2 regions of the Caballeronia sp. LjRoot29 genome follow, and region 2 is predicted to be linked to the other one. Evidence: predicted binding sites of a transcription regulator. Region 2 holds the regulator's gene; the other holds the start of a gene.
What was found. Region 2 encodes LexA, which represses DNA repair genes until DNA is damaged. Its sites were predicted from a motif close to ACTGTATNNNNATACAGT; they were not measured.

Region 1: the regulator LexA is predicted to act here: its motif matches at 6,745-6,762, upstream of ACSQ83_RS30800 (LexA family protein).

What each region holds. Positions count from the first base shown of each region.
Region 1 covers NZ_CAXUPU020000041.1:11,370-25,810, forward strand. The annotation lists gene ACSQ83_RS30755 (hypothetical protein) at 1-121, opposite strand, end outside; gene ACSQ83_RS30760 (DUF3717 domain-containing protein) at 314-544, shown strand; gene ACSQ83_RS30765 (response regulator) at 1,077-1,475, opposite strand; gene imuA (translesion DNA synthesis-associated protein ImuA) at 1,757-2,467, shown strand; gene ACSQ83_RS30775 (hypothetical protein) at 2,488-2,817, shown strand; gene ACSQ83_RS30780 (H-NS histone family protein) at 2,956-3,255, opposite strand; gene ACSQ83_RS30785 (hypothetical protein) at 3,447-3,848, shown strand; gene ACSQ83_RS30790 (SOS response-associated peptidase family protein) at 3,971-4,930, opposite strand; gene ACSQ83_RS30795 (Y-family DNA polymerase) at 5,022-6,293, opposite strand; gene ACSQ83_RS30800 (LexA family protein) at 6,290-6,733, opposite strand; gene ACSQ83_RS30805 (hypothetical protein) at 6,853-7,134, shown strand; gene ACSQ83_RS30810 (hypothetical protein) at 7,147-7,488, shown strand; gene ligD (DNA ligase D) at 7,528-9,432, opposite strand; gene ACSQ83_RS30820 (Ku protein) at 9,699-10,628, shown strand; gene ACSQ83_RS30825 (tetratricopeptide repeat protein) at 10,628-11,467, shown strand; gene ACSQ83_RS30830 (hypothetical protein) at 11,635-12,096, shown strand; gene ACSQ83_RS30835 (FG-GAP-like repeat-containing protein) at 12,941-14,441, shown strand, end outside.
Region 2 covers NZ_CAXUPU020000008.1:27,066-41,743, reverse strand. The annotation lists gene gnd (phosphogluconate dehydrogenase (NAD(+)-dependent, decarboxylating)) at 1-18, shown strand, start outside; gene ACSQ83_RS11765 (ABC transporter permease) at 153-1,034, opposite strand; gene nodI (nodulation factor ABC transporter ATP-binding protein NodI) at 1,038-2,015, opposite strand; gene ACSQ83_RS11755 (universal stress protein) at 2,417-2,923, shown strand; gene ACSQ83_RS11750 (DUF2939 domain-containing protein) at 3,007-3,648, opposite strand; gene ACSQ83_RS11745 (hypothetical protein) at 3,806-4,192, opposite strand; gene lexA (transcriptional repressor LexA) at 4,355-5,011, opposite strand; gene ACSQ83_RS11735 (sulfate ABC transporter substrate-binding protein) at 5,305-6,354, shown strand; gene cysT (sulfate ABC transporter permease subunit CysT) at 6,521-7,417, shown strand; gene cysW (sulfate ABC transporter permease subunit CysW) at 7,414-8,343, shown strand; gene ACSQ83_RS11720 (sulfate/molybdate ABC transporter ATP-binding protein) at 8,359-9,417, shown strand; gene ACSQ83_RS11715 (CysB family HTH-type transcriptional regulator) at 9,442-10,368, shown strand; gene ACSQ83_RS11710 (asparaginase) at 10,430-11,434, shown strand; gene ACSQ83_RS11705 (GNAT family N-acetyltransferase) at 11,455-11,913, opposite strand; gene ACSQ83_RS11700 (Vat family streptogramin A O-acetyltransferase) at 12,088-12,729, opposite strand; gene lysM (peptidoglycan-binding protein LysM) at 12,927-13,427, opposite strand; gene glxR (2-hydroxy-3-oxopropionate reductase) at 13,736-14,617, opposite strand; gene hyi (hydroxypyruvate isomerase) at 14,636-14,678, opposite strand, start outside.

The DNA of each region.
Region 1 (14,441 bases), on a different contig from region 2:
TCTCATTTACAGTTCTTTCCCATGCTTCAAGCTTTGTCAGCCCTTCGGAAGCCAGCTGATACCGGCAAAGCAAAGCCGGTGGTTCGCTGCGGCCTTGTTCTTCCTTATCGCGGCGAGCCAAACGGTGGCTTCGGGGGAAACCGCTGCTGATACAACTTCTGCAATGCGTGCCTTCAATACACCGGCACTTGGTTCCTCAGGCGCGCCCGATGCACCCGCCATCATTTTTTCACCGCGACCTATGCAGCTCCCGAATTTTTCGATAATGTACTGTACATCCATACAGTATTTATGAAGATCGACGGTGTGTCTTATGACTGTTTATACGATTGAGCAGGTCGAAGCAGCGATAAACTATTGGCGTGTTCACGATGCGACCGGGGAAGATGCCGCGCTCTGCGCAAGTGCGCGAGTCTTAGCCGATGTCTACGGACTAATGATCTACCACCATGCGTCATCGGTTTCCGCAGGTACGTTCACCGCAGAACAACTTCATGCCGTCGAGGTGGGTCTTACGCAGGCAGCACAATCGTCAGGGCACTAAAGATGCGGGCAGTACTCAATCGTGCCTATCCAAGCGTCGGCAACGACAGTGATGTTGACCACTGGCAATTTGATTTCTCCCTCGTCGATTCGAACGGTGTGGTTCTGTACGACACAATTGACATAGCGACTGTCCGAACGGTCTCACAAAAGCATTCGGTCGGATCATTTCAGGCCATGTGTAAGGCGATCCTAGGGACCGCCGCCCACGATTTTCATCGCTTGGTAGGACAAGAATTTGCCAGCGAATGAGAGTTCAGTTGGATGAGTATCTGGAGATGCTGTCGGGTATTATCATTCACGAGCGAAGCGTCGACAGACAAGTTCAACCACTCTGTTCCATAGCCACACGGCGCGTCGGTCGATTTCGTTTTGTTTCGAGGAAGGTCTTCCAACCAAGCACGGCGCGCCATGCATCTGCCACGCATCGGTTCGGCCCGCCACCAAACCAAGATAGCAGGCCACTTTCAGTGGCTCCGCCTCGGTAATCTCCTTGATCCCCATCTTCAGAAGGTTGCAGCGCAAGGCTGCGGCTAAATCAAACCCTCTGCTGCCCCGGGCGCTGTAGGAGACAAACCTGCTGCTGTTTGCCACTCTTGCAGAACCCGCGCCAGCAAATTGAAGGTAATGGGCTTATGAAGATACCCGTCGAATGCGGCGAAATCGTCGTCCCCTAGATCGGCCCGGCCTGTAATGGCAATCATATATGCGTCTTGCGAAGCTCCTTCGCTACGGAGGCTCTCACACGCCACTCTGCCGTCACCATCGGGCAGCTCGACATCCGCCAAGATGAAATCAAACGGACGTGAGTAAGCGAGAGCGCGCGCTGTCTCACAATCGTGCGCGACCGTGACAGCATGTCCGAGCTTTTCAGCAAGCGCTGCAAGACTCACGGCGAGATCGCGGTCATCATCAAGTATGAGAATTTGCATGTGGTGTCCTTGGTTGTTTGGCAGCAGATGCATCTTTACGCAAAAAAAATGCCAATCGTGCAGCAGACCTTACCGGATTCTTCTGCATAATCAATGGATTAAGCTCAGCATGACGCCCGTGGCGTTCCCTGATCACCTTGGCCCAACTAGAGGCAGATCTCCCTGAAACTTGCAAGCAAATATCGGTGTGGAATAGGAGAAAGGCGCCTTTAGCCATAATCTCATTTGGACCTAATTTTTGCTCGTGGCTATAAAAGCTGTATATATGTACAGTACTTTGCATGAGCGCTTTACCGAACCATATCGAATCGATCCACCCAAGCCTTTGGCGAGGGACGCAATTGGCGCGCGCCCATGGGCGCACCGTAGACACGGGTTACCCCGCACTATCAGCCGAGCTGCCTGGCGGCGGCTGGCCGTTGGGGACCATGACCGAGTTGCTTTTACAGCAAGCCGGCGTCGGCGAAATGCGCCTGTTGGGTCCTGCCATGGCGGCGGTGTCGAATAAGCGCTCGATTGCACTGATCGCGCCGCAGCAGATTCCCAATGCACACGGCTACGCCTTTATGGGCATAAATCCGAGCAAGCTCATGTGGTTAAAGACTGCTAAGTCATCCGATGCGCTGTGGAGCGCGGAGCAGATCCTGAGAGCAGGCAGCTGCGGTGCACTCGTGCTCTGGCAGCAACATATCCGCGCCGAGTCGCTCAGGCGCCTGCTGCTGGCCGCACTGAGTTCCGAGATGTTGTTTGTCGTCATGCGGCCGCTGGCGCGTGCCCAGGACTCGTCGCCGGCGCCCCTTAGACTTGCCGTTCGGGCGGTGGCTGAGGGCGTCGCCGTCGAACTGATCAAGCGCAAAGGTCCCGCTGCACCGGCGCCGATTATGGTCAAACTTTTTCCGTCGCCCAACTTGATCAGCGAGCATCGTCGCGTTCAGCGGCGCACCGTCGAACTGCCCGCGCCTGCGCTCGAGCACGCCGCGATCACCGAATAGTTCGTACCGAGATCGATGCGATGGCCAAAGCCCTCCCTGAGTTTGCACCATTGAGCCTAAAAGAACTCCGTTCGCTCTGGAAAAAATACCGAGGCAACGAAGATATCGAGCGGCTCGTGTTGGAAGTTCAGTTCAGCCGGGGTGTGATCAACGAAGTCGACAGTTATTTCAAATCAATTCATCAGGCATGGCGGCAAGAGAATCTAGGTGAATTGATCGCGATCGAAAAATTGCGGCTTTTGTTGGTCAAGCAGCACCTGCGGCAGACCGTCCTCGCCGAGATCAAGCCGGCGCCCAAGGGAACGAAGCCATCTGAGCCACCTGAGCCCGAACCTGCGTTGATCGATTGACGGGGCCCATGGCGCACATCGAGGCGGGCCCGATAATCGTCGGAACAACAACGACTTATGGGCTTTCAAGTGATGTTGTCCACAACGCTGTCCACAAATTGTGTGGACAACATCGTAGGCTCGGTATCGTGGCGAGGATCAGTCAGTGATAGCGAACTTGTCGCGATCCTGGTCCGCGATCCAGCGAGGGGGCTTGCCGCGACCGCTCCAGGTCGCGCCCGATGTGGGATCACGGTATTTCGCAGCGACAGGCGCCGATTGCTTCCGCGGGCCGCGGCTACTGCGTGGCTCGAGGTCTTCGGGCTTGACTTCGTATAGGGCCATTTGCTCACGGATCCATTCGATCGCGTCGCCGCGCTCGGCGTTTCTCAACTCTTCAATCTGCTTTTCCAGTGCTTCACGTTGCGCCAGCAGGGCGCGGTATCCAGTGTTCGTCATGTGGGTCGTGTTTTCTTCTATGATTAGTGATGTGAGTTCGACCGATCATGGCTCCGGCCGTTCCAAAAACGAAGATACGGCAAAGCAGGTACGTGCGCCGCTCTGTGCCGATTGTACGTTGACCAGGCCGTGTGACGGCGAAGCGCAATCGACCTTGGACGATTCGACATTAGGTCAGGACAAAAATTAAAATGAGCACGCAACTAAGCAATCGGTGCAGGACATCCCTATACCGTGTGATATTCGGTAAGCCCAACAGTAACGACGAACGCATCGTTTTCCTGATGGCCGGCAGCCGAGAAGCTGCGTCCAAGCGGGCGGCATCGGTACTTGCGGCGCTCTTTGACATCGAGCCGCTCGAAGTCTATCTGTACAACCTCGCGTCCTTCGTCGACCTGGTCGATTTGGGCGTGAGCGACGACGAAGACCTTCGTATTTTCGAACTGGGTTGGAAGGGACCAATGGTCAGTGTATGGGCGGAACACCCCCTGTTCCTCACCGACGATTCATCGCTCCTTGGCAAGTGGGCCGAACTCTACGCGGACCTCGCAAGCGCGACGGCAGTGGAAGCAATCAGACGCGCTCGCTCTTGAATGGTCCCGCGGCCGCGCTGCTGTTCACTTCACTCACTGAACCTAGTCGTCCTTCTGAATGGAGGTTCTAGTGGCGGTCCAAGCGTCTACGCTCTCTGAACGTATTTGCGGTTCTCCTCCGCTCAAGCGGCGAGACGATACTCGTAATACGGCTGATGACGATCGTCGAGAATGGCGTACTGAGCCGCCAGGTTAGCCGGATCCGGATTGAGCCACGCGTTAATGTTCTCGGGCTTGATCGGGACAATACAGCGGTCGTGACCGGCGAGCGCGATTTCCGCAGGGGGATCGTCTGTGACGGCGGCGAACGACAACAAGTCCGGCTCGCCTTTGCCTGTCCACTTCGACCACAGGCACGCGATTAACATGTCCTGCGGCGGGTTTGGCTTGAACTCGAGCACGAGGTTTTCTTCTTTCTCGCCTTCAGCCAACTCACGAGCCTCAACGCGATGACGCGGTACGTTTTCATAAAACGCGCTGACCAACATCACGCCGTGCGTGTATCCGAAGAGCCCCTTCCAGAACCCTTCAAGGCTGTCTTTTCGCGCATTGTACGTTCCGGGATACTTGGTGTCGTAGAACGCCGGCTTGCCGGCGGGACGACATTGATATCGCATTGGCTTCACCACAAGCTGACCATTTTCGACCACCATCACCGGCGCGTATTGCCCGGGAAATATCCGTGAGTCACGGTCCTTCAGCTCGGTCCGGTTGAAGTCCTCCAGCTTGCTGCGGATCCAAGCGATCTTGTCGGTCGCAATCCGCTGGCTTTCGGTCGCTGCCTTGGTGGTCTTCGTCAATAGCGTACGCTCGGCGTCGGCCAGCCGCGTGCGCTGTTTGAACAGGTCCTCTTCAAGCTTCGCCGTTTGGCCGGCCGAAAACTCGACGATTGCTTCTTTGATACGCGCCTCTGCATCCGTTTGCGGCAGCAGGAACGGCGCTTCCATGGCCTTCGGGATTTTCGATTTGCTGCCGCTGCGGCGGTCCCAAAAGAGTCGAAAAAACTCATCGATGTCGATGTCCGCGCCATAGACGTGCACGTATTTTCGATAGTCTGCCGTGATCTGAGCCGAATAACACATGGCGAATGCTCTCCATCTCCTGTCCGTGAATCATGATACCCGCGTGCCAGCGCTGGTCGGAGAGGTGATCACCCTTCTCCACCGACCAGTCCTATCGCACAATCGGAAGTGCTGCCCAGTCGGACGTGTAGGCGGGACTGCGCTTGTCCTGATTCATGTGCCATGTTCTACGCTGCTCAACCGCGCCGACCTTCAATGTCCCCCGACCGTACTTGTCGTTGATCGCATCGAGCGCAACCATCATCTTCGCCTGCCGGCTGGCATCGCGACCGAAGAGCTCGCCTTGCTCAATTGAGATCGATTGCAATTCGTGAAGCAGCACACCTGCCTTCGCATACCGGAAACCCTCCCGATAGATCTGACGCAGCCCGAACAACGCCGAGTCGACCAGCGTCAGGGTGTCCGACGTCGGTGAAACGAGCGGAACATTGATGGCACGGCTGTATTGCGGGTCGTCGCGTTTAAACGGGCTTGTTCGGATGAAGACCTGGACCTGATTGGCGTGCAACGCTTGGCGGCGGAGTCGCTCGGCTGCTGTCGCGACAAATTGCGTGACGGCCTGCGTCAGCTCATCGAGTGTATAGACGACATGACCGAAGCTGCGCGAGCAAAGCACTTGCTTTTGCGGTTGCCCCGCATCTTCAAAGCCGTAGCACGCGATGCCGTTGAGCTCGAGCAAAGTCCGCTCGAGAACCACAGAAAAATGCTTGCGGATGAACGAGGGACTCGCGCGTTTGAATTGCAGCACCGTTTCGACACCCATCTCATGCAGACGCGCGCCAATCTTGCGGCCGACGCCCCAGACCTCGCCAACGTCTACGCTCGCAAAGATACTGTCGCGCTCTTCTGCTGTCAGTATTCCGATGTCGCATACCCCATGCCATAGGCGCCCGACATTCTTCTTGGCAATGTGGTTCGCCATCTTGGCAAGCGTCTTCGTGGGACCGATGCCGATGCACGTGGGAATGCCAATCCATTGCAGCACCTGAGCGCGGATCTGAAGGCCATAGGTTGTCAGGTCACAGCGAAATCCGCCCAGGTCGAGAAAGCATTCGTCGATCGAGTAGATCTCCTGGACGGGCGAATACTGGCCGATCAATGACATCATGCGGTCGCTGAGATCAGCATACAGGGCGTAGTTAGAGCTGAGTGCGATAAGGCCGTTGGTGCGCTCGAGGTCGCGAATCTGGAAATACGGCTGCCCCATTCCCACTTTCAAATTTTTTGCTTCTTGCGATCTCGCGACTGCACACCCATCATTGTTGCTGAGTACGACGACAGGTTTGCCGATGAGCGACGGCCTGAAACACCGTTCGCACGAGACGTAGAAGTTGTTGCCGTCGATAAGGGCAAAGGTGGTCATCGACGTTTCTGCGGATGCAGCAGTTGACGCAAATTCCACGTGACCACGCCCCACACGCTCATCTCCTGCCCTTCGACAAACGTGATTGGGGGATAGAGGGGGTTCGCCGCATGCAAACGGACGACACCCGAGCGTTTGTACAAGCGCTTGACCGTGAACTCGTCGTCGACGCAGGCAAGGACCACACGACCATGGACCGGCTCGATCGAGCGATCAACGATCAGACGGTCGCCGTCAAAGATCCTCGCATCGATCATCGAGTCCCCTTCAACCTGGAACAGAAACGTCGCGATTGGGTTGAGCACCAGCACGTCATTAAGATCGATGCGCTTTTGCGTGTGATCCTGCGCCGGACTGGGAAACCCTGCCGGCACCTTTGCCAGCACTTCGATGAGAAATGAGCCTGCGGCGTCGGCGGTAATCGGGATCGGGCGGCTCATGGACAGACAACACTGTATGAATGTACAGTATTCTATAACGGGTTTTGAAACGCTGAATTGCCCCTTTTTTGTCGATTGCGGAGGCTGTTGTGGATATGCTTGTTCGACGAAAGCATCCCATGCCGGAGATGGCGGCCTTCGTCGCGGAGCTGCGAGCGGCATTCGGCGACTCGGTGGACGAAGCGGTGTCTCGCGGGAAGAGCGGCGAGCCGACGTTTTACGCGCGTGAAAACGGGCGCACGGTCGGTACGCCGCCAGCCGACCATCACAACGCATGGAGCGCGTCCGAGGACGTTCGCGATCGTCACTATTGCGATGGGTGTGACGGAAGTTGCATCGGAACCGCGTTCAGGTGCAGTCAGCGCATGACCCAAACGATGCAAGCCCAACAGAAACGCTAGACGAGGAGTTGCATGTTTGTAGAGAATGAACGGCGCGCCGAATTGTTGTGCTTCCTGGTCGTGACCGCTGCAGCGTCGCATAGCTTAACCAGTGAATGGCGGGTTGACCACGTCGTCGAGAGTTGCCGGCTCTGGCTCAGACGCAACGCCATAAAGATGCCGTGGCTTGAGCGAGTCAACCTGGGGCAGCTCGCGTTACGACTCGCGAGACGCGACCTGTTCAAAGCCAAGGTCGTGATCCGGCAGGCGCACGTTCAAGCTCTATTCACGGGAGAAATGGCGTTGAATCTATCAAGCACCATGGTTCAGCGCGTCTTGGCCATCTGCATCGACACTATTGCGCAGCGCCCGTAGCCGTACGCCACTGCTTACCGAAGAGTGTGACAAACCACATCAACGCTGCATGCCGATGGCGCGGCGCATCGCTACCGTGATGCCCTGACGGGTTTTCCAATAGCCTTCCCACGGATCGCTGTTGAGCGAGCGTTGCCGGGCAAGTGCTGAGCTCATCGACCATTGATCGCCAGCGGTGACGTCTTTCAATTCGTCCCAGGTAATGGGCATCGACACCGCCAGACCGGGTCGTGCGCGAACAGAGAACGGCGCAACCGTACTTGCGCCGCGGCTGTTTCGCAGATAGTCGATGAAGATTTTGCCAACCCGGTTTCGGGGCCCCAAGACTGCTGAGAAGTGATCGGGCAAGACCTTCGCCATGTGTTGCGCAAGCGCTTGCGAGAACCCCTTAACTTCCGCCCAGCTCTGCTTACGTGTAAGCGGAACGACAATATGAAACCCTTTGCCGCCGCTCGTCTTGGCGAACGACTTGAGTCCGATCTCGTCGAGCACAAGCTTGGTGAGCGAGGCCGCATCGAGCATCGCCGACCAGGGCAGCAACGGGTCAGGATCCAGATCGAAGATGACGCGATCTGGATGGGTTAAGTCTGGTGCGACGGCGTTCCAGGAATGCAGCTCGACGACGCTCATTTGAGCGAGTCCCACAAGCGATTCTGCATTGTTTGCGACGAGCAGCGGAGGATGGCGTGGATGAAGCTCAACTGGAAGTTCTTCGACTCCCGGTATGCGCACGCGCTCGGAATGCTTTTGGAAGAACAGCTCGCCATTGATACCGTCGGGCGCCCGTACCAATGTGAGTGGCCGGTCGTGAAGATAGGGTAGCGCCCACTCCGAGATGTCGTCGTAGTAGCGCGCCAGCTCGACCTTTGTTTTACCGGAAGCGCTGTCGACAACTCGGGCGGGGTTCGTTACTTTGATATTCGCGATGAAGACAGACCCTCGCAGCCCCGCACGCTCTCGAGACGATCTTGCGTCGTCAGGAACTATTTCCTCGCCGGGTATCACGGTGCCCTGCTCTTTCACCACTGCGCGAGCAGGTTTGTCCTCGCGCATTGCATAGAAAACTGCGTGCCGGATCTCGCCGCTCGGTGTCCATTCCAGGAACGATACTTCGCATACGAGCTCGGGCTTCAACCATATGTAGTCACGGTCTTGGTCAGGCTCGGGCGCAACGGCAAACACGGCCTTTTTCTGTTTCAACGGCTCGACTCGCTTCGAGATTGCGTCGTTGCGTGATGCTTTGACTGAAGGCGCAACATTGCCGGCGTAATGAAGCACGCCACTAGCGTCATAAACACCTAGCAAAAGGGAGCGGACCCCGGATTTCGCACCCTTGTTGCGCGAGATGCCGGCGATGACAAACTCCTGGCGAAGATTGCATTTGAGTTTTACCCAGCTCGTTGAACGTCCAGAGCGATACGGCGCATCGCCGCGCTTGCCGATGATTCCCTCAAGATTCATTTTGCAAGCAGAGGCGACCAAAGACTGCGGGTCCTCAGCGAAGTCCGCAGAGTATCTGATAAGCGGATCGTGAACCTCTTCGAGCAGGTCGCGGAGTAACTGGCGCCTTGCGCGCAAGGGCTCGCTGCGGACATCTTCCCCATTGAGCCAAAGGATGTCGAAGAGGAAGATGACGATTTTGGCCGTGCTTCTCCGGTCAAACGCGTTTTGCAGCGCATTGAAGTCTGGCGTTCCGCTCGCGTTTAAAACCACCGCCTCACCATCGAGCCACGCGTTTTCGACCGGAAGCGACTCGACTGCCGCCCGTAGCTTCGGCATCCGATCGGTCCAGTCGTGTCCGTTCCGAGTGAAGAGTTTGACGGAGCCGCCTTCGATGCGAATCAGCATCCGATATCCGTCATACTTAATTTCGTAGGACCAGTCACCGGATGCCGGCGGACGACTCGCCAGTGTCGCGAGCTCCGGTTCGATGATTGAAGGCATCGCGCCGGGCGGATCGTTTGCGACCGGGCGTTCGCGCTTTTGCGTCGTGCTCCATCGTCCTGGCATGGCGGCTCTCCTCGGTCCAGGGGAAGTGCACAGTCCGTGCCTGTCAGGGCGCAGGACCAGTGCCGGGCATATTGCATGCTCTCAGGATGCGGCTAATAATCAAGAAAATCGAAACTAAACAGCCAACGGGCTCGGCCGCTCGCCCGTCCTTCGTATGCTGCAGCTGCGCGCTCTGTCGCCGGCGACCAGGAGAGAAAACCATGGCAGCGCGCTCGATTGCTTCGTTGACGCTTTCTTTCGGCCTGGTTTCCATCCCGGTCAAGCTGTATTCAGCGACTGAGAGCGCCTCCGGCGTCGGCTTTAACCTTCTGACGCCGGAAGGCGGAAGGGTCAAGCAGCAATACATTTCCGAGGCGACCGGCGAGGTCATCGCCCGTGCCGACATGAAAAAAGGCTACGAGTTTGAAAAAGGCAACTTCGTGGTCTTCGCGCCCGAAGAGCTGAAGGCGCTCGAGGAAGGCGCCACTCACGTGGTGGAAATTGTCTCCTTCGTTCCCGAAAAATCAGTCGACCCGCTTTTTTACGACAAGGCTTATTTCATCGCGCCGGACAAACGCGGCGGCAAACCATACAGCCTCCTGCGCCGGGCGATGCGCGAAAGCGAGCGGTGTGCGCTTGCCAAATGGTCGTATAAGGGGAAAACCCGAGTGGTGCAAGTCCGCCCCGCCGAAGATGGAATGGTTTTTCAGCAGCTGCTGTTTGCCGACGAGGTGCGCGCACTGAGCGATTTGCATATCGAAGACGAGGCCGTGACGGACAAGGAGCTGCAGCTGGCCCTGCAAATCATCGATCAGGTCTCGGAAGATGCGTACGATCCGACCGCCTACGAGGACGAGGAGAAAAAGCGGATCCTCGAGGCCATCGATCAAAAGATTGCCGGCAAACAGATTGTGTCGCCCGAGGCGCCTGCAGGACAGTCGGGTGGCCAGGTGATCGACCTCATGGAAGCGCTTCGCGCGAGTCTCACTGCGAACAAATCCAAAAAAACTCCACCGGCGAAACCTTCCGCTGCGCGCAAAGCGCCTCCCGCCGAAGTGGAATCGTTAGCAGCTAAACCTCGCCGGCCGGTCAAGCGCGCAGCACCGAAGGTCGAAGAAGCGACTCCAGCAAAGGTGCGGGCTCGCAAGTGATTAAACGCAACGCCGGTCATGACTACACGCTACGCAGCCTGCAATCGATTCTTGGCGTCTCGAGACGCGTGTTGTCGGGATTGATCGACGCCGGCTTCGTTCAGCCCATGCGCGGCAAGCGCAACGAGCTGCGATTTACGTTTCAGGACGTAGTGTTGTTGCGCACGGCTTTTCAGCTGCAATCATCAAAGATTCCGTCGCGCAAAATTCTGCGCGCGCTTGGCAAATTAAAGGCGGAGTTGCCAGCCGAGCTCCCGCTATCGGGGATCCGCATTACTGCAGTCGGTGACGCTATCGCTGTCAGAACAGGCGATGACCAATGGGATGCGACATCGGGACAACATTTCCTTGATTTCGAGGTTGCACCTGTCAAAGGCGACGTAGCGTTTCTCGACGCAACGCCGCGAACTTTAAAGAGCCGGACACAGCAGGCCGACGAGTGGGTAGCGCTTGCGGAACAATTGACAAGCACCGACGTCCTCGGCGCCGAGCAGGCATATCGCAAAGCATTAACACTGTCTCCGGATCCGCACTACCTCGCGTATATCAATCTGGGTGTCTTGCTGTGCGAAGCCGAGACTCGTTGCGAGGACGCGCTCTCCGTGTTCGATCAAGCTTTGCAAAATTTCCCCAACGACGCACTGCTTCATTTCAATCGCGCCGTTGTACTTGAGGAGCTGAAGCGGTATGACGCCGCGACCGCTGCGTATGAGAAAAGCCTCGCGCTGGACGAGACGCATGCTGACGCACATTTCAATCTTGCCCGTTTGAGCGAAATACGCGGGGACAAGCAGGGGCTTCTACGACACCTCAACGCGTATCGCCGCTTGGGCGGATGATTGCATCTTGAATACTCGACAGGTCGTTCAATGATTTTCGGTAACCAAGGCCAATGGGATCCGGCTTTGCAAAGTCTTAGCGGTGCCGCCAGGTATTGGATTTAGGTCTTACTGTACATTTCGGCTTATCAAGCCAATCACGGCAGGACACAATCCAGGAGATGACGATGACCGATGATGGAATACAGCGCCGGGCTTTGCTATTGCACCTGGGCGATATGGTAGAAGCAATCTCGTGCGTAATGAAGTGTGGACATCGGTACAACACCATTGGCGAGGCCTTTGCGCAAGAGGAAACGCTCGCGAGCTTCACTTTTCTCCGCCAGATCGATGCCGAAATGACACCCTATGACTTTGCCAAGCGCGCAGCAAGCGCCTTTTTCCTTTGGCCCAAAGAGTTGCTTGATGAAGACCTAAATCGTAAGGTCCTCGCACATGTTGTGCAACATGACTTGTTTGCAAACCATCAGTCGGGTTGGAACGAATACATAAGCGTTTTGCGGCGAGATGTGCCTTGGTTCGGCGAGGACATCGGCCCGGTACCCGAACCTGACGTGGAGCCCAACCTTCGAAGTTGGCCACCGCAGTCGAACACCGATCCGGTCGAGTCGCCAACTGAACAAGGGTGAAGCGCAGGGCCCAATATTATTGTCGCTAATGCGCCAACCCGCTCCCTTGGATGGGTTTAGCCTTCCTGCCGTCATTGCCCATGGCGAGACTCGGGTCAAGAAATGGTGAACCTTTTCTTCGAAAAAACAGTTTCGCGACCTCCGCTTTTCCTAAGTTCGTCAGGGAAAGCCCTTGGTCTCGGAAAAGCCCCCGTACAGCGCGTGGCCATCCTCCAAACGCTTACTGCGCATAGCTTTCGACAGCTCGCAGACACATAAAAAGAACTGATTGACTGGTATTATTGTGGTTATATAATGGTCTCCAAGTCCTCATGGCTTCCATTTCAAATGTGGTATCAAACGGCGATGTCAAGCTGACGGCGTTAGCTGTCCAGATGGCCTAAGGGCGCAGAGTTAGCGCTTTTGTGCGTGCTGTTTTTTGAGTGGGCCAAGCTAGCCTTGTTTTTACGAACAATTGATTTCGTCATTTCGTCATCGTTACGCAATTTGACTGAGCTAGATTTGCAATCTCTGGCTATCAAATTAGGTATTGAAGTCGAGCGCAGCAAAAATGATTCGCTGTTACTTAGTATACTAATTAAAGAAAAACCCCGAAATCCAGCTGAAGCTAAATCAACTCGACAGTAGCTAACGCGATGAAACCAAATCTGTTAATTGGTTTTCTTGGTATTACTCAAAACTAATGTTGATTGATTGGAAAGACAAAGCTATTGCGACATCGTCGTTACCGGTCGAGCTGACAAGGCGCAGCAGGTAAACGTAATGCCGATGCCGAACCTTCGTGAATTAAAAGCGAGATTTCTTGTTGTCGAATATCGATGCTTTCTCTTTCTTGGAGACGAAATTGAACATTAAATTTGGATCGCTGACTGCCACCGCTGCATTGATTGTTCTATCCGCTTGCGGTGGGGGACACGACGCGAACCCGCAGGATTCTGCAATGGATGTTATCTTCATGCCTGGCCTGCAAGTGAATTATGTTTCTTGCACGCCTCGCGACCTGCTGCGATACCGGATCAAGCGAGCTGTCGATGTCTCGAAAACACTGAAGAATCCCATTTTCCTTGCACAGGGCAAAGGAAATCCGACGACGGTCAATACCTGTGTCGCGAAAGGGGGACCTACCGAGGCTGCGACGATTGCAAAAATTTTAATGACGGACTACAAAATTCCGGAAAACCGCATTATTTTAGAGCAAAACTCTACGACAACTAACGAGAATGCCCAACAAGCGTTAATCATCTTGAACGCGCTCAAGCAGCAGGGCAAGACAGTCAATAGCGAACAGTTAGTGACCAGTCAGTACCACGTGTACCGTCAAACGAATACTACCGGAGCTGATGCGTCAGCGATGACTTCGTACAACACAGTATTCGGAGCTGGCACGTTTACAAAAAAGAACAGTTTTAGCTCTAGCGCTTTCGGACCGGATGAAATCTGGTCCCACGACGTCAGTGTAAGCAGTGGTTGGGATAACGTGAACGGATTCGTTAAAACTGCCGATGTGAACGGTGACAAAAAAGCTGATTTGGTGGCGTTTAGAGGCGGCGAAGTTGAAGTAGCGACTTCGACTGGCCAGACCTTTAACGCGCCGGTCGCGTGGACAAATACTTTCTTGCCGCAAGGGGGTGCGTGGACACCACAGATGATCGAGCTCCTCGGTGATGTCGATGGAGACGGAAAAGCGGACTTGGTTGGCCTCACTGGTACAGGCGCAATTGTTTCCACCGCCGGGAATGGTAAGTTCAATCCAAACGCTTTATGGTCAACCGATTTTTCGACGACGAAAGGATGGGATGCGACGAAGCACCAATTTCAGTTGATCGATATTAATGGAGATAACAAAGCCGACTTGCTTGCCTTCGGAGATGACGGCACGTATGTCGCATATTCCGACGGCGTTAAATTCGGACCTTTGCAGAAGATCGATCTACGCTTTGGCTTAAATTCAACCATTGACCCCGGTTCAACGAGAACGTTTTCTGATGATCTCGCGTTGGGTAGTAACAGTTATGCGCTGAGAGTGATGGCAGATGTAGACGGGGACGGATTGGCAGACGTAGTTGTGTTCGGAGATACCGGCATTTATGTAGCGCTACAAACCAAGGCTCCGGATGCCACGGGCAACCATTTTGGTGCGCTCACAAAATGGATTGAAGCCAGCGCAGGCGCTGAGGGCGACAGCTTTGCCTATTACGGTCCGAATTTTCCAAACAGCAAATTCGTTCGCACAGTGCTGGATATGACAGGAAATGGTCGGGCCGACTTAGTCGTTGTTGCAGACTATGCTTTAAGAATTGCACTTTCAACGGGACACAGTTTCGAATATTTGGGAACGACCAACT
Region 2 (14,678 bases):
AGCCCGGGATTGAAGTAAGTTGAGTTTTCTGCTGAGTTGTCTGCAGCGGCAAGCGGATAGAAGCATGTAAAAATCCCGTTTCAACTTACGTTGGAACGGGATTTTTCTTATTTGAAGTAGCTAAGCGCGGTTCGTGATTTCAATCGATTCGTTCAACGCATCATCCGTCTACGAAACAGCACCGCGCAGATAAAAAACGGCACGATGGCGTATGCCGCGAGCACAGCCAGATGCAGCACGACGTGCTCTGCCGGCCGGTCGAGCATCGCGGGACGAATCAGTGCGACCGCGTGCGACAACGGCAGCAACAGTGAGACGTTTTGCGCGACCGCCGGCAATTGCGCAAGTGGGAAAAACACGCCGGAGAGCAGCAACATGGGCGTGAGCGCGAGTGTCTGGTAGAACATGAAGAAGTCGTAGCTCGGCGCCACGGCGGTCACGATCATCGCCGTGCTGGAGAATGCCAAACCAGTCAGCACGATCACGGGCAACGCATACAGCATGGTCGGGAAACTTGCATAGCCGAGCACACCGGCCACCAGCATGATCGCAACGCCGGACAGCACCGATTTACTTGCTGCCCACACAATTTCGGCGAGCACGATGTCGCCCAGCGTGAGCGGCGTATGCATGATTGCTTCCCACGTTCGCTGCACATGCATGCGTGAGAAGCCGGAGTACATGGCCTCGAAACTCGCCGACATCATCACGCTCGACGCCACCGTACCCGCCGCGAGAAACGCGATGTACGAGACGCCGTCCACATGGCCGACCATCAGGCCGAGTCCGAGACCCAGGCCGAACAGATAGATCATCGGGTCGGCGAGGTTGCCGAACATCGACGCGATCGCCAGTTTTTTCCAGACGAGATAATTTCGCCGCCAGACCGACATCCAGTTCGATGCGTTCGCAGGCATTGCGCTCAGGAACGGCTCACGATGAGGCTTGCGTTGCGACGTCCCGGCCGCGCGGGGGGCGCGCGCAGTGGGAGACGCAGTGGATTCGGCAGTGTTCACATTCGGTTCGCTCGACATCGATCAGTCCACCATCTCGCGCCCGGTCAGGCGCAAAAACACATCTTCAAGATTCGCCGGCCGGTGTAGATAACGCACGCCAGGCCGTCCTTTGACGCGTTGATGCACGGGCGCGGGGTCATCGACATAACAAAACAGCGTTTCACCGCTGATCTCCATGCGGCTGACGAACGGCAGGAGTTCGTCGCGAAGCGCTTGCGGATCGGGACCGTATATCTCGATCACATCGCAGCCTATAACCCGCTGGATCAGATCATCGGGTTTGCCTTCGGCCACTTTGCGGCCTTCCTCGATCACGCACAGCCGGTCGCAAAGCCGTTCGGCTTCCTCCATGAAATGCGTGGTGAGAAGGATCGTCTTGCCGCGTGCGAGCAGCGAGCGCAGCCGCTCCCAGATCAGATGCCGCGCTTGGGGATCGAGTCCAGTGGTGGGTTCGTCCATGATCAGCACGTCGGGATCGTTGACCAGTGCGCGCGCCAGCGTCAGCCGCCGCTTCATTCCGCCCGATAACTCGCCGACCCGCGCGTTCGCCTTGCTTTCCAGCCGAGCAAATTCGAGCAGCGAAGGCACCACGGCTTCAATTTCGTTGCCACTCATGCCGAAATAGCGGCCGAACACGAGCAGGTTTTCGCGAACGGTGAAGTCCGGATCGAGGTTATCGAATTGCGGCACGACGCCCACACGGCGACGGGCGTAACGAGCACGCGAGGGGATGGGTTCATCGACTAGATGGATCGTGCCCGCATCCGGCGCGGTCAGGCCGAGCAGCATCTTGAGCGTGGTCGTCTTGCCCGCGCCGTTAGGACCCAGCAGGCCGAAACACTCGCCAGGCTGGACGTGAAAAGACAGGCCATTGACGACGGTCTTGTCACCGTAATGCTTTTCGACGTCGACAAACTCGATCGCCGGGCCGGCCGGCTTTGCCGGCGGCCGGGTGGTGTCGCTGGGAAAGTCTTTAGGAAACACTGCTGCATCTGACATGCGCAAACTCAGGTGTTGGGTCTGATTTAGGTCCGAAGACAAGCTAACTAGTTTAATCGATTGCACCAACGAGGCGCGTCCCGCTGTCTGACCTGCACAGCAAGGGCGCACGGAGGTTGTTTTTCGGCTGCAGAGCCCTTTCGCGACGCTCCAATTAATTGCCGGGAAGCCCACCCAGCAAGGGATTCGCGGACCTGGCACGCTGTCCGCTTGGCGTTTCGCGGACGACTGGACCGCATTAGCGTTTTCCATCGTTGCCACCGTTTCAACGACGCACCATGATGAAGGCAACGCGGCCCGGGCTTTTGTCGCCCGCCCGGTCCACGGGGCAGAACTTGCAACACTTGACGACCGTCTTTTCGATGCCCTTTGCTGCCCTCGTTGCAGCGCGGAGAACCACCATGGCGAGCTACCGAAAAATCCTGCTGTGTTACGACGGCTCCCGCGAAGGGCGTAAGGCGTTACGTGACGGCGCGAATCTGGCGCTCGACCTGAAAGCCGAAACGCACGTGCTTGCCGTTGTCGACATGCGTTCCAGCATCGCCCAAAGCGCCGGCCTTCTCACCGATATGGCGTGCGGCCGTTTTGAGGACGCCGCCCGGGACATCCTGCGCGAAGGCGTGGAATGGCTGACCGAGCGGGGCGTGCCGGCGCAGGGCCACTTTGCGTTTGGGCATCCTATCGATGAAATTGCCGGGCTCGCTCAGAGCTTGCAGGTGGATTTGGTCGTGGTGGGGCATCGGTGCCGCACGGGCCTTGCGCGCTGGTGGATGGGCTCGGGCAACACGCCGCTGATGGATCGGGTGTCTTGCAGCATTTTAGTGGCGGTGTCGCCGACGGGTACATCCGCCGAACAGGAGGACGCTGCGCACGCGGCGAAGCCCGTGAAGGCCGAGGTGAGTGCCTGATAAGTAGATGGCTAAGCGGGTCCCGCTGGCCGCTCGCAGCAACCGGATAGCGTTCGGTTGCTGCGGTGAACCTGCTGGCTCGCCTAACTGTCGTTCAGTTCCACGGCGACCAGTTTCCAAGAGAACAACCCGTATCGCCGAAGAATGGCTGAATAGCGTGCTTCGCCGGTGCCATGCTGGTAATTCACCGCGAAAGTATTAAAACTTCGATACCCCGCCGTGGTTTGAGGCGGCGGTTTCGGTGCGGATGGCGCAGCGGCGGCAGGCGCCGGTTGAGCGGGCGCGAGCGGCGGCGCTTGCGCGGCTTCCGGAGACGCAACCACAGCGCCATTGGCCTCCGCCGGAACCGGCGGTTTCTCGCCAGGATCACCTCTTGGCGGTATGCCATTGAGAATAGCCGCCACGCCGTCGGGCGTTGCATACGAATCGACCAGCGGGCCGACTAGCGCCGCGCCAATCATGGCGCCGATTATCGCTAACGGATTGCCGCTTTTCTGTATATCGATTCTTCGGGTCAGCAACTGCCCGACCTGGTCCTTCAGGCTTTCACGTAGCAACGGAAAGTCGACGTACTGATTCACGGTCTGAGCGTCACGGGCGTCGGCGGCACGTTTTAGCCGATCGAGGGCAATATAGGGCGACGCATAAATCACACCGAGAACCGCCACAACAATAACAGCCAACAACGCAATAACAACGGACTTGCTGGTACGGGACAAAGGCATACGCGTGGGGACCTTTTGGCTGATGAGGTAGACGCGGCTCGAAATGCAAGAGTTGTGGCCAAACGAAAGGCCTAACGAGAGACCTTGGACGACTCAACCCTTGAATGGACCGCACCGGCGCCAGAACTATCCCCGCGAATTCACCGCGCCTTAAATATCAGGCGAACAATCCATCTTCAACGCCTGCGCGTTCCTCGTCGATGCAGCGGTCGATCATGCGCGATACCGCTTCGATATTGCCCACCATGATGACCCGCGACTCACCGCGATAAACCCGCACGGGTGCACGTTGCTCGGACTGCGTATGCACCGATGTACTCAACGATACCCGGGCGAACGCCGGTTGCCGCGAGGGCAAGACTGGCAATTCGCTGAAGAGATCAGGCGTGTCAGCAGGTTTTTGTGTCTTGCAGGAAATCAGCGAGCGCAGATGCCGCAAACGGCCAAATTCCCGGAATTGGCGAAACGAAAGCGGTGCGCGTGCTGCCGGCGCAAACGATGCGGATAAAAAAGAAGCAGAAAACAACCGGGCGAATCGTTCCATGATGTTTCTCCGATAACCGATGACAACCGATGAGAATAGGGCGCGCGCCGGTTCCTCGCGAATGCGATGTCCGTCACGCTTTATGGGGCTGGAATTCAAGCGCAGCGCGGCTGGGGAGAACATCCACCGCCGCCCTGCAAATCAGAAATCAACAATCAGAAATCAAAGCTCGCCGGAGCGGATCAACCCGACCGCAATACCTTCCAGCGCAAAGTCGTCGCTGCCTGATGCAACGAAGATATTCTCGTAATCAGGATTTTCAGCGATCAGTTCAACGCCATCTGGGCGACGTTTCCAGCGTTTCACCGTGACGTCGTCGCCGAGCCGTGCCACGACGATCTGCCCGTCCTTCGCCTCGTTTTTCTTCTGTACGGCGAGCAGATCACCGTCGAAGATGCCTGCGTCGCGCATGGAAAGACCGCGTACCTTCAACAGATAGTCCGGCTTGCTGGAGAACAGTGCCGGGTCACAGGCGTAATGCTGGGAGATATGTTCCTGCGCAAGGATCGGGCTACCGGCCGCCACGCGCCCGACCAGCGGCAACGACAACTGCATGATGCTGGCGTGCGGCAACGTGAACTGGTGAGGGCCGTCGTCAAGACTGCCATTAGTCAGCAAACGAATGCCGCGCGATGAACCCGCAGCCAGCTCGATCACCCCTTTACGCGCCAGCGCCCGAAGATGCTCTTCGGCGGAGTTAGCCGAGCTAAAACCGAGTTCAGCCGCGATCTCGGCGCGCGTGGGCGGAAACCCCGTACGTTCGATAGCGCGCTGGATCAGTTCGAAAACCTCTTGCTGCCGCGCAGTCAGTTTGCTCATTTTGGTCACGTGCATTTGCCCCTTTATGGCCGGTCGTCCACTGTATGGATGAACAGATGCCTGTAGTTTTATACAGTATTCGACGCTTTTCAAGCTTTACTTTAAGTTCGACGTCGTCAGAACCACACAGAGGCCCCAAACACGGTGCTCCAGCGGCTCTTTGATGGCCGCAACGCCGCTTCCAGTCTTCATTAGCACTTTTTGATCTAAAAGAATGAATAACAATTATTTTTAATAATGAAAGCCCATCGATAGACTCGGCTGCTCAAACACATAAGACGGGGAGCGGGGCAATGCTGAGTCGGAATTCGGGGTGGGGCGCACGGGCAAGGAAGCTGGTTGCCACGACGGTGATCGGGGCAGCGTCGGCGACCGGGATGATCGTGGGAACGATCTCGCTGGCGCACGCCGACACGTCGTTCCTTAACGTGTCGTATGACCCGACGCGTGAGCTGTACCAGGACTTCAATCAGGCTTTCGGCAAGAAATGGAAGGCTGAAACCGGAGAAACCGTCACGTTCAAGCAGTCGCACGGCGGCTCAGGCGGTCAGGCGCGCTCGGTTCTCGACGGTTTGCAGGCCGATGTAGTGACTCTGGCGCTGGCCTATGACATCGATGCGCTCGCGGGCAAGGGGCTCGTGGCGCAAGACTGGCAGAAGCGCTTGCCGGACAACGCGTCGCCGTACACATCGACAATCGTGTTTCTCGTGCGCAAGGGCAACCCGAAGCAGATCAAGGACTGGCCGGACTTGCTCAAGCCGGGCGTGTCTATCGTGACGCCGAATCCGAAGACATCCGGTGGCGCGCGCTGGAACTATCTCGCGGCATGGGCGTACGCAGAGCATCTGCCGGGTGGCAACGCGACGACCGCCAAGGAATTCGTGACCAAGCTTTATAAGAATGCCGGCGTGCTGGATTCGGGCGCGCGGGGTGCGACCACCAGTTTCGTGCAGCGCGGGCAGGGCGACGTGCTGATCGCGTGGGAAAACGAGGCGTTCTTGTCGCTGAAGGAATTTGGCTCGGACAAGTTCGAGATCGTGGTGCCGTCGGTGAGCATCCTGGCTGAACCGCCGGTCGCCGTAGTCGACAAGGTCGTGGATCGTCACGGCACGCGCAAGCTGGCCGAGGCGTACCTGAAGTATTTGTATAGCGAGGAAGGTCAGGAGATCGCGGCGCGCAACTTTTATCGGCCGCGTTCCACTGCCGTTCCTGCTGCGCTGACGAAGCAGTTCCCGAAGATCAAGCTCTACACGATCGATGATTCCTTCGGTGGCTGGACCAACGCGCAAAAGACGCATTTCGCCGATGGCGGCGTGTTCGATTCCATCTATCAACCGCAGTAAGCGTAATGGTTTGAAAGGCAGCATCGCCGGCGCTCATGCGCTCGCGATGCTGTAGTCGTAAAGAAGTTTGAAACAACACCACGGCCGCATAGACGGCCTGTAATCAACCCGAAGCTCGACCCCGAAGCGCCGTCCCCGCGGCGCGGCGGAACTGGATGATTCACGCATGACGACCTTCACTTTCCGCAAGCCCAGCGCGCTGCCGGGCTTCGGCCTGACGCTCGGCATCACGGTGGCGTATCTGAGCCTCGTAGTGCTGATTCCGCTCGCCGCGACCTTCGCCAAGACCGCTACGCTCGACTGGGCGACGTTCGTGCGCGCCGTTACGTCGCCGCGCGTGCTGGCGTCGTATCGGCTGACGTTTTCGGCGGCTCTCGGCGGCGCGCTAATCAACGCCGTGTTCGGCTTTCTCGTGGCGTGGGTGCTCGTGCGCTACACGTTCCCGTTCAAACGCGTGGTCGATGCCGTCGTCGATCTGCCGTTTGCGTTGCCGACTTCCGTGGCCGGTATCGCGCTCGCGGCCGTGTATGCGCCGAATGGCTGGATCGGCCAGTTTCTCGCGCCGCTCGGAATCAAGGTGGCGTTCACGCCATTCGGCGTGCTCGTGGCGCTGACGTTTATCGGCTTGCCGTTCGTCGTGCGTACCGTGCAACCGGTGTTGGAAGATTTCGAGCGCGAGCAGGAAGAAGCGGCCGCGTGCCTTGGCGCGACGCGCTGGCTGACGTTTCGCCGCGTGGTGCTGCCGTCGCTGTTTCCAGCCATCCTGACAGGCTTCGCGCTCGCGTTCGCGCGTGCACTGGGCGAATACGGGTCGGTGATTTTCATCGCGGGCAATGTGCCGATGAAGTCCGAAATCACGTCGCTGCTGATCATCACGAAGCTCGAACAATACGACTACGCAGGCGCGACTGCGATTGCCGTCGTGATGTTGTGCGTATCGTTCCTGATGCTGCTGCTGATCAACACGCTGCAATGGTTCCTGCAACGGCGTACGAGCCGCAGCGGCGCAGGACCGGCGCCCGCTTCGGCTGGTGCATTGCATATCGACGGGGCGAAAGCATGAGCACCGTCAACCAGAAAGCAGTGGACGCAGCCGCGCCCCGCGTGACGGAACACAAGCTTGATCCGGTAACTGAACCGCGCGCCGTGCGCTGGGTCCTGACCGCTATCGCGCTGATTTTCCTGGCGCTGTTTCTCGTCGTGCCGCTCGTTGCCGTGTTTGCGCAGGCCTTCGCGAAGGGTGTGGACTATTACTTCAATTCGCTGAAAGACCCCGACGCGTGGTCCGCGATCAAGCTCACGCTCATCGTCGCCGCCATTGCAGTGCCGCTGAACGTGGTGTTCGGGTTGACGGCGTCATGGTCTATCGCCAAGTTCGAATTCCGCGGCAAAGCCTTCCTCACGACGCTGATCGATTTGCCGTTTTCGGTGTCGCCGGTCGTCTCGGGCCTGATCTACGTACTGATGTTCGGCGCGCAGGGCTGGTTCGGCCCATGGCTCATCGATCACAACGTGCAGATCATTTTCGCCGTGCCCGGCATTGTGCTCGCCACTATCTTCGTCACGTTCCCGTTTGTTGCGCGCGAGCTGATCCCGCTGATGCAGGCGCAAGGCAACGACGAGGAAGAAGCCGCGCATGTGCTTGGCGCGTCGGGCTGGCAGATATTCCGCCGCGTGACGCTGCCGAACGTGAAATGGGGCTTGTTATACGGCGTGATTCTCTGCAATGCACGGGCGATGGGTGAGTTCGGCGCGGTATCGGTGGTATCGGGCCATATTCGCGGACAAACCGACACCATGCCGCTGCACGTCGAGATTCTCTACAACGAATACAACTTCTCGGCGGCGTTTGCCGTGGCGTCGCTGCTTGCGCTGCTCGCGCTCGTCACACTCGGCCTGAAGCTGCTCGCCGAGCGCCGCATGTCGCAATCGATTGAAGCAGTGCAGGCGCGGCCCGCTGATGTGCCGGTTGCGTCACTCCAGAACTAGAAGGCGAAAATCATCATGAGCATCATCGTTCGGAATTTGCAGAAACGCTTCGGCGATTTCGTCGCGCTGGATAACGTCTCGCTCGATTTTCCATCGGGCGAGCTGGTCGCGTTGCTCGGGCCGTCGGGCTGTGGCAAGACCACGCTGCTGCGCGTGATCGCGGGGCTTGAATACGCGGACGCCGGTTCGGTCGTGCTGAACGGCGAGGACGTAGCGGCCGTGGGCGCGCGGGAACGGCAGGTCGGTTTCGTGTTCCAGCACTACGCGCTGTTCCGGCACATGACCGTGTTCGAGAACGTGGCATTCGGCCTGCGCGTGAAGCCGCGCAGGGAGCGGCCGACCGAAGCCGTGATCCGCGAGAAAGTGCATGAATTGCTGAAGCTCGTGCAGCTTGACTGGCTGGCGCAGCGGTTTCCATCGGAGCTTTCGGGTGGGCAGCGGCAGCGAATTGCGCTGGCTCGGGCGCTGGCAGTCGAACCAAAGGTGCTGCTGCTCGACGAGCCGTTCGGCGCGCTCGATGCCAAGGTCCGCAAAGAGTTGCGTAGCTGGCTGCGGCGTCTGCATGACGACCTGCATATCTCGACTATTTTCGTCACGCACGACCAGGAAGAGGCGCTTGAAGTCGCGGACCGGATCGTTGTGCTGAATCGTGGGCATGTGGAGCAGGTCGGCAGTCCGCAAGACGTCTATGATCATCCGCAGACATCGTTCGTCTATGAATTCCTGGGTGCGGCAAACCGGCTCAAGGGCAGCGTGGATGCGAACGGTTTTGTGGCGCAAGGCGCCGCGCAGCCGATCAGGACCGAAGCGAATTTCGCGGGTCCCGCGTTCGCTTATGTACGGCCGCACGACCTGACGCTGTTCCCGACGGCTTCGGGTCATCGCGATGGCATCGTGGTCGATGTCCGGCGCGTCGTGACGCTTGGCGGCTCAGTGCGCGTGGATCTGGAAGGCGCCGAAGGCAACGTGCTGGAAGCGGAACTGGATCGTGAAACCTGGCGTGGATTGAATTTGAATATCGGCGATGGTGTGACCGCCGTGCCGCGTGTTCTGCGCGTATTTCCGGCGCATTGAGCTTACTAAAAAAGAGAGGCTGACATGAACTTCCAGCAATTGCGTTTTGTACGCGAAGCCGTACGGCAGAACATGAATCTGACCGAGGTCGCGAACGTGCTTTATACATCGCAGTCGGGTGTATCGAAGCAGATCAAGGATCTTGAAGACGAACTTGGCGTCGATATCTTTATTCGACGCGGCAAGCGTCTCACCGGCCTGACCGAGCCAGGAAAGGAAGTGCATCAGGTGATTGAACGCATGCTGCTCGATGCCGAGAACCTGCGTCGTGTCGCGCGCCAGTTCGCCGATCAGGACAACGGCCATCTGGTGGTCGCGACCACGCACACGCAGGCGCGTTACGCGCTGCCCAAAGTGATCCGACAGTTCACCGAAGTATTCCCGAAGGTTCATCTCGCGTTGCGTCAGGGCAGTCCGCAACAGATCGCTCAGATGATCATCAACGGCGAGGCGGACATCGGCATCTCGACGGAAGCGCTTGACCGGTATCCTGATATCGTCACGTTCCCGTGCTACACGTGGCATCACACGGTGGTCGTGCCGAAGGGACATCCGCTGGTCGGCCGCGAGAACATCACGCTCGACGAGATCGCTGAATATCCGATCGTCACCTATGACCACGATTTCACCGGCCGCTCGCATGTCGACCAGGCGTTTGCGAAAGCAGGTGCGCTGCCGGACGTGGTGCTGACCGCAATCGATGCCGATGTGATCAAGACCTATGTGGAACTGGGCCTCGGCATCGGCATTGTGGCGGCGATGGCCTTCGACGAAAAGCGCGATACCGAACTCGTCGCGCTCGACACGCAGCATCTGTTCGAAGCCAGTACCACGCGCGTGGGTCTGAGGAAGGGTGCTTTTCTGCGGGCGTACGCGTACAGGCTGATCGAGATGTTCGCGCCGCAACTCGATGAAGCGCAGATCGCGGCGCAATTGCGGGAAGCTGTCTAGCTGTTAGAAGGATTGCAGCGTACAAGAATCAGCCAGCCGCCGCTCCGCTACAATTACGGCTATGAACTCCTCACACACTTCATTGCCGCGGATCGTGGTGCTGGCTACCGGCGGAACCATCGCGGGCGAGGCCGGCGATGCCGCGAAAACCTCGGGTTACAAGGCCGGCGTAGTCGGCGTCGACAAACTGCTCGGCGCCGTGCCTTCGCTCTCGCAAGTCGCGCGGATTCATGCCGAGCAAGTCGCGAGTATCGACAGTAAGGACATGACCCCGGCGCTATGGGCCACGCTCGTCGCGCGAGTGAATGCGTTGCTGGCGCAGGACGATGTTGACGGCATTGTCATCACGCACGGCACCGATACGCTCGAGGAAACCGCCTACCTGCTGCATCTCACCGTTAAGAGCGAGAAGCCGGTTGTGCTGACGGCGGCCATGCGGCCGGCAACGGCTTTATCCGCTGATGGCCCCCTGAATCTTCTCAACGCCGTGACGGTGGCGGCGAACCGGGCATCGTGGAAGCAGGGCGTGCTGGTCGCGTTCAACAACCAGATTCATTGCGCCCGCGATGTGACCAAGACGAGCACGTATGCCGTCGATGCCTTCCGTTCACCCGAAGGCGGTGCGCTCGGCTGGGTGCAGGACGGGCAGGTGGAATTCCAGCGTTTGGTAGTAAGGCCGCATACGGTGCGTAGTCCGTTCCAGATGTCGGCTGATCTGCCCGCGGTCGAGATCGTGACGAGTTATGCGGGGGCGTCGCGAGTGGCTGTCGATGCATTTGTTGCCTCGGGTGTCCAAGGGCTTGTAATCGCAGGGACAGGCAACGGTTCGATTCATTCGACCCTGCAACAAGCCGCGGCCGATGCCATCAAACAAGGCGTTGCAGTGATTCGTTCGTCGCGGGTAGGCGCGGGTCACGTGATGCGCAATGGCGCGGCGCCTGACGATGCACTCGGCTCGATCACCGCAGGCGGTTTAAACCCGTACAAGGCGCGCGTGCTGCTGATGTTGGCATTGGCCGCGGGCACCGCACCGGCAGACTTGCAACGCGCATTCGATACGTACTGAGCGCGGCGTATCGCAGAAGCTCAGCCCAGCAATTTCCGATACTGCACGAACCCGGACCGATCTGCGATGCGGTCATATAACTGCATCGCGTCGGTATTGGTTTCATGCGTCAGCCACCAGACACGCGAACATTCAGCTTCTGCGGCCTTGGCATAGACATGCTCGATGAGCTTGCGTCCGATTCCGGCTCCGCGAATATCCGGCTCCACGTACAGGTCCTGCAGATAACAATAATCGCCCGCAGTCCAGCACGACCGATGCATGATCCAGTGCACTATCCCGACTACGCGGCCATCCATTACCGCTACTGCGGCGAATACCGGCTCTGCTGGATCGAGCATGCGAACCCATGTGCACTGGGTCGTGTCCATGGGGATATCGGTCTTGTAGAACGCCTGATATCCGCGCCATAGCGTCAACCAGGCATCGAAGTCAGCCGCAGTCACGGGTCGGATTTCAATAGGGCTTGTCGATGTCATGGGCGTGATCTTCTTGGCGTGTGGGTGGTTAGGAAGATCATAGAACGCGTCCACGCAGCCCAAAAGAGCCAGCGCAGCTCGTTTGCACGGAGCCACGCGTCGATTGTCAATCAATCAGAACACGCAGGATACTGATGCGCTCGCTACCGTATGCGTGATGCGAACAGAACAGAGTCAGCCTTCCTTTGCGCAGTCGCTCAAACGCTCGACATCACCCGACACAATATGTTCGAGCTGCCGCGTGATCGATTCTATGGGCCAATCCCACCAGGCGAGCGCTTGGAGTTTTGCCGCGACATCAGGCGCGAACCGTTCCTTGAGCGGTTTAGCAGGGTTGCCTCCCACGATAGTAAAGGCGGGAACATCGTTGGCGATGACCGACCGCGACGACACGATCGCGCCGTTGCCAATCTTGACGCCCGGCATGATGAGCGCGTCGTAGCCGATCCATACGTCGTTGCCGATAACGGTGTCGCCCTTGTAGGGCAGCTCGGTCACTGCGGGCATGACCTTCTCCCAGCCGTTGCCGAATATCTGAAACGGATAAGTGGATACCCCCGAGAGCTTGTGATTCGCCCCGTTCATGATGAACTGAACACCTTTGGCAATCGCACAGAATTTTCCGATCACGAGTTTGTCGCCGATGAACGGGAAGTGATAAAGGACATTCCGTTCGAAATTCTCAGAGTCTTCGGGGTCGTCATAATAGGTGTAGTCACCAATCACAATGTTCGGGTTGCGCACCGTGTTCTTGATGAAACAGACCTGTGGGAACCCTTCCATGGGATGTTTGGTATTTGGATCAGGACCGTTCATGTGGCCTCCTGGGAATATTGATCGTTGGACGCGAGAAGCCGCTCGGCCCGGCGCGCGGCTGGCCGCTCAGTGTATTGGGAAACCTGTCCGTCGGTCGATCCTGCCGTACGTAGCTGAGCCTTGCGAACCTCGCACATGAAAAAACGCGACCCTCGGGTCGCGTTTTTATTGAAGCATTCAACCGTGCTTGATACTGATCAAGCCAGCGCGGGAATCCGCAGGACCTGTCCCGGATAAATCTTGTCCGGGCTCTTGAGCATCGGTTTGTTGGCTTCGAAGATTACGTCGTTCTTCGCGCCGTTGCCGTAGTACTTGTCGGCGATCTTCCAGAGATTGTCGCCGGAAACCACCGTATGGAATTGCGAAACGGGCGTGGGATTCAGTACGGTTAGTTGATCGTCGACCTTGTCCACGTGCTGCACGTTACCTGCTGCCACGAGGATCTTTTCCTTGGTTGCCTGATCGGCGGCCTGGCCGCTGACCGTGACCGTATGTGATGCGCCGTTGAAGCTGACTTGCAGGTTGTCGGCGTTCAAGCCTTGAGCGCGGATGTAGGTGGCGATTGCGTCGCCAGCCGTCTTATTGAGCGCGGCGACATCCGGTGCCGGTGCTGCTCCTGCGGGGGCCGCAGTTGCCGAAGTTGATACAGCGCCGAACAACTTCTCGCCGGCGTCCTTGATGAAACTGAAAATGCCCATGTTGCAACTCCTGTAATGACCGCGTGAATCGGCACGATAAAGCCGAGCCCTTTAGTCGCGAGAACTAACCGATAGTTCTCGGTTTCACCGATGGAGTTGTAATACTGTGTGGACGGACATTTTGCAAAACGTGTTTGAGCACGTCGACAAAAAAAGATCCGGCAAGGCGAACACCCGGCAATGACGTCTGACCGACCAAGGCTTCCACGGCATCACCGGGTGCCGCTTGACGGACCCCGCTTTATTGCACTTTCTGCAACCGGCTATACGTATAGAAATACGCACGCGTCAGCCGGTTTTCAAGCAGTTCATTCGGTAACCTGATGATTCGACATCAGTTCCAGCGCCTTCACCATTCCAGAGTGATCCCACTCGCGTCCACCATTTGCCACGCACACGCTGAACAATTGCTGTGCGCTCGCCGTATGCGGCAAAGCAAGACCGAGTTTCTTCGCACTTTCCAGCGCGAGGTTCAAATCCTTCTGATGCAATTCGATTCTGAAGCCCGGATTGAACGTGCGTTTTGTCATGCGTTCGCCGTGAACTTCCAGGATCCGCGATGCCGCAAAACCGCCCATCAAAGCACGCCTGACACGTTCAGGGTCTGCGCCGGATTTAGACGCGAACAGCAACGCTTCAGCCACCGCTTCAATATTAAGCGCGACGATAATCTGGTTCGCGACCTTGCACGTTTGTCCCGCACCGTTATCGCCGATGAGCGTGATGTTCTTGCCCATGAGATCGAAGAGCGGCTTTGCGCGTTCGAACGCCGCTTCCGGGCCGCCGACCATGATCGTCAACGAAGCTTCACGCGCACCCACTTCACCGCCCGACACCGGCGCATCTAGATAGTCGCAACCCAGCGCGTTGATTTTCTTCGCGAACGCTTGCGTTTCGAGCGGCGAGATGGAGCTCATGTCGATCACGAGCTGACCTTTCTCCAGTCCTTTCGCAACGCCGTCGTCCGCGAATAAAACGTTAGCGACGTCGGGTGTATCGGGCACCATGATGATGACGATTTCGCTGGCCCGCGCCACGCCCGTCGAACTGTCGACTACTTTGCCCAGTGAACGCAGATCGTCCGGCACGGGGTACGCGCCGTTCAACACCAGCGCATGGCCGGCTTTCTTCAAATTGCGCGCCATGTGCGCGCCCATGATGCCAAGGCCGATAAATCCGATTGTTGCCATTACGTGTGTCTCCTCCAGTTATGCCACTGCTCGCGCAGTCTTCCATCCAGCGATTTCCTGC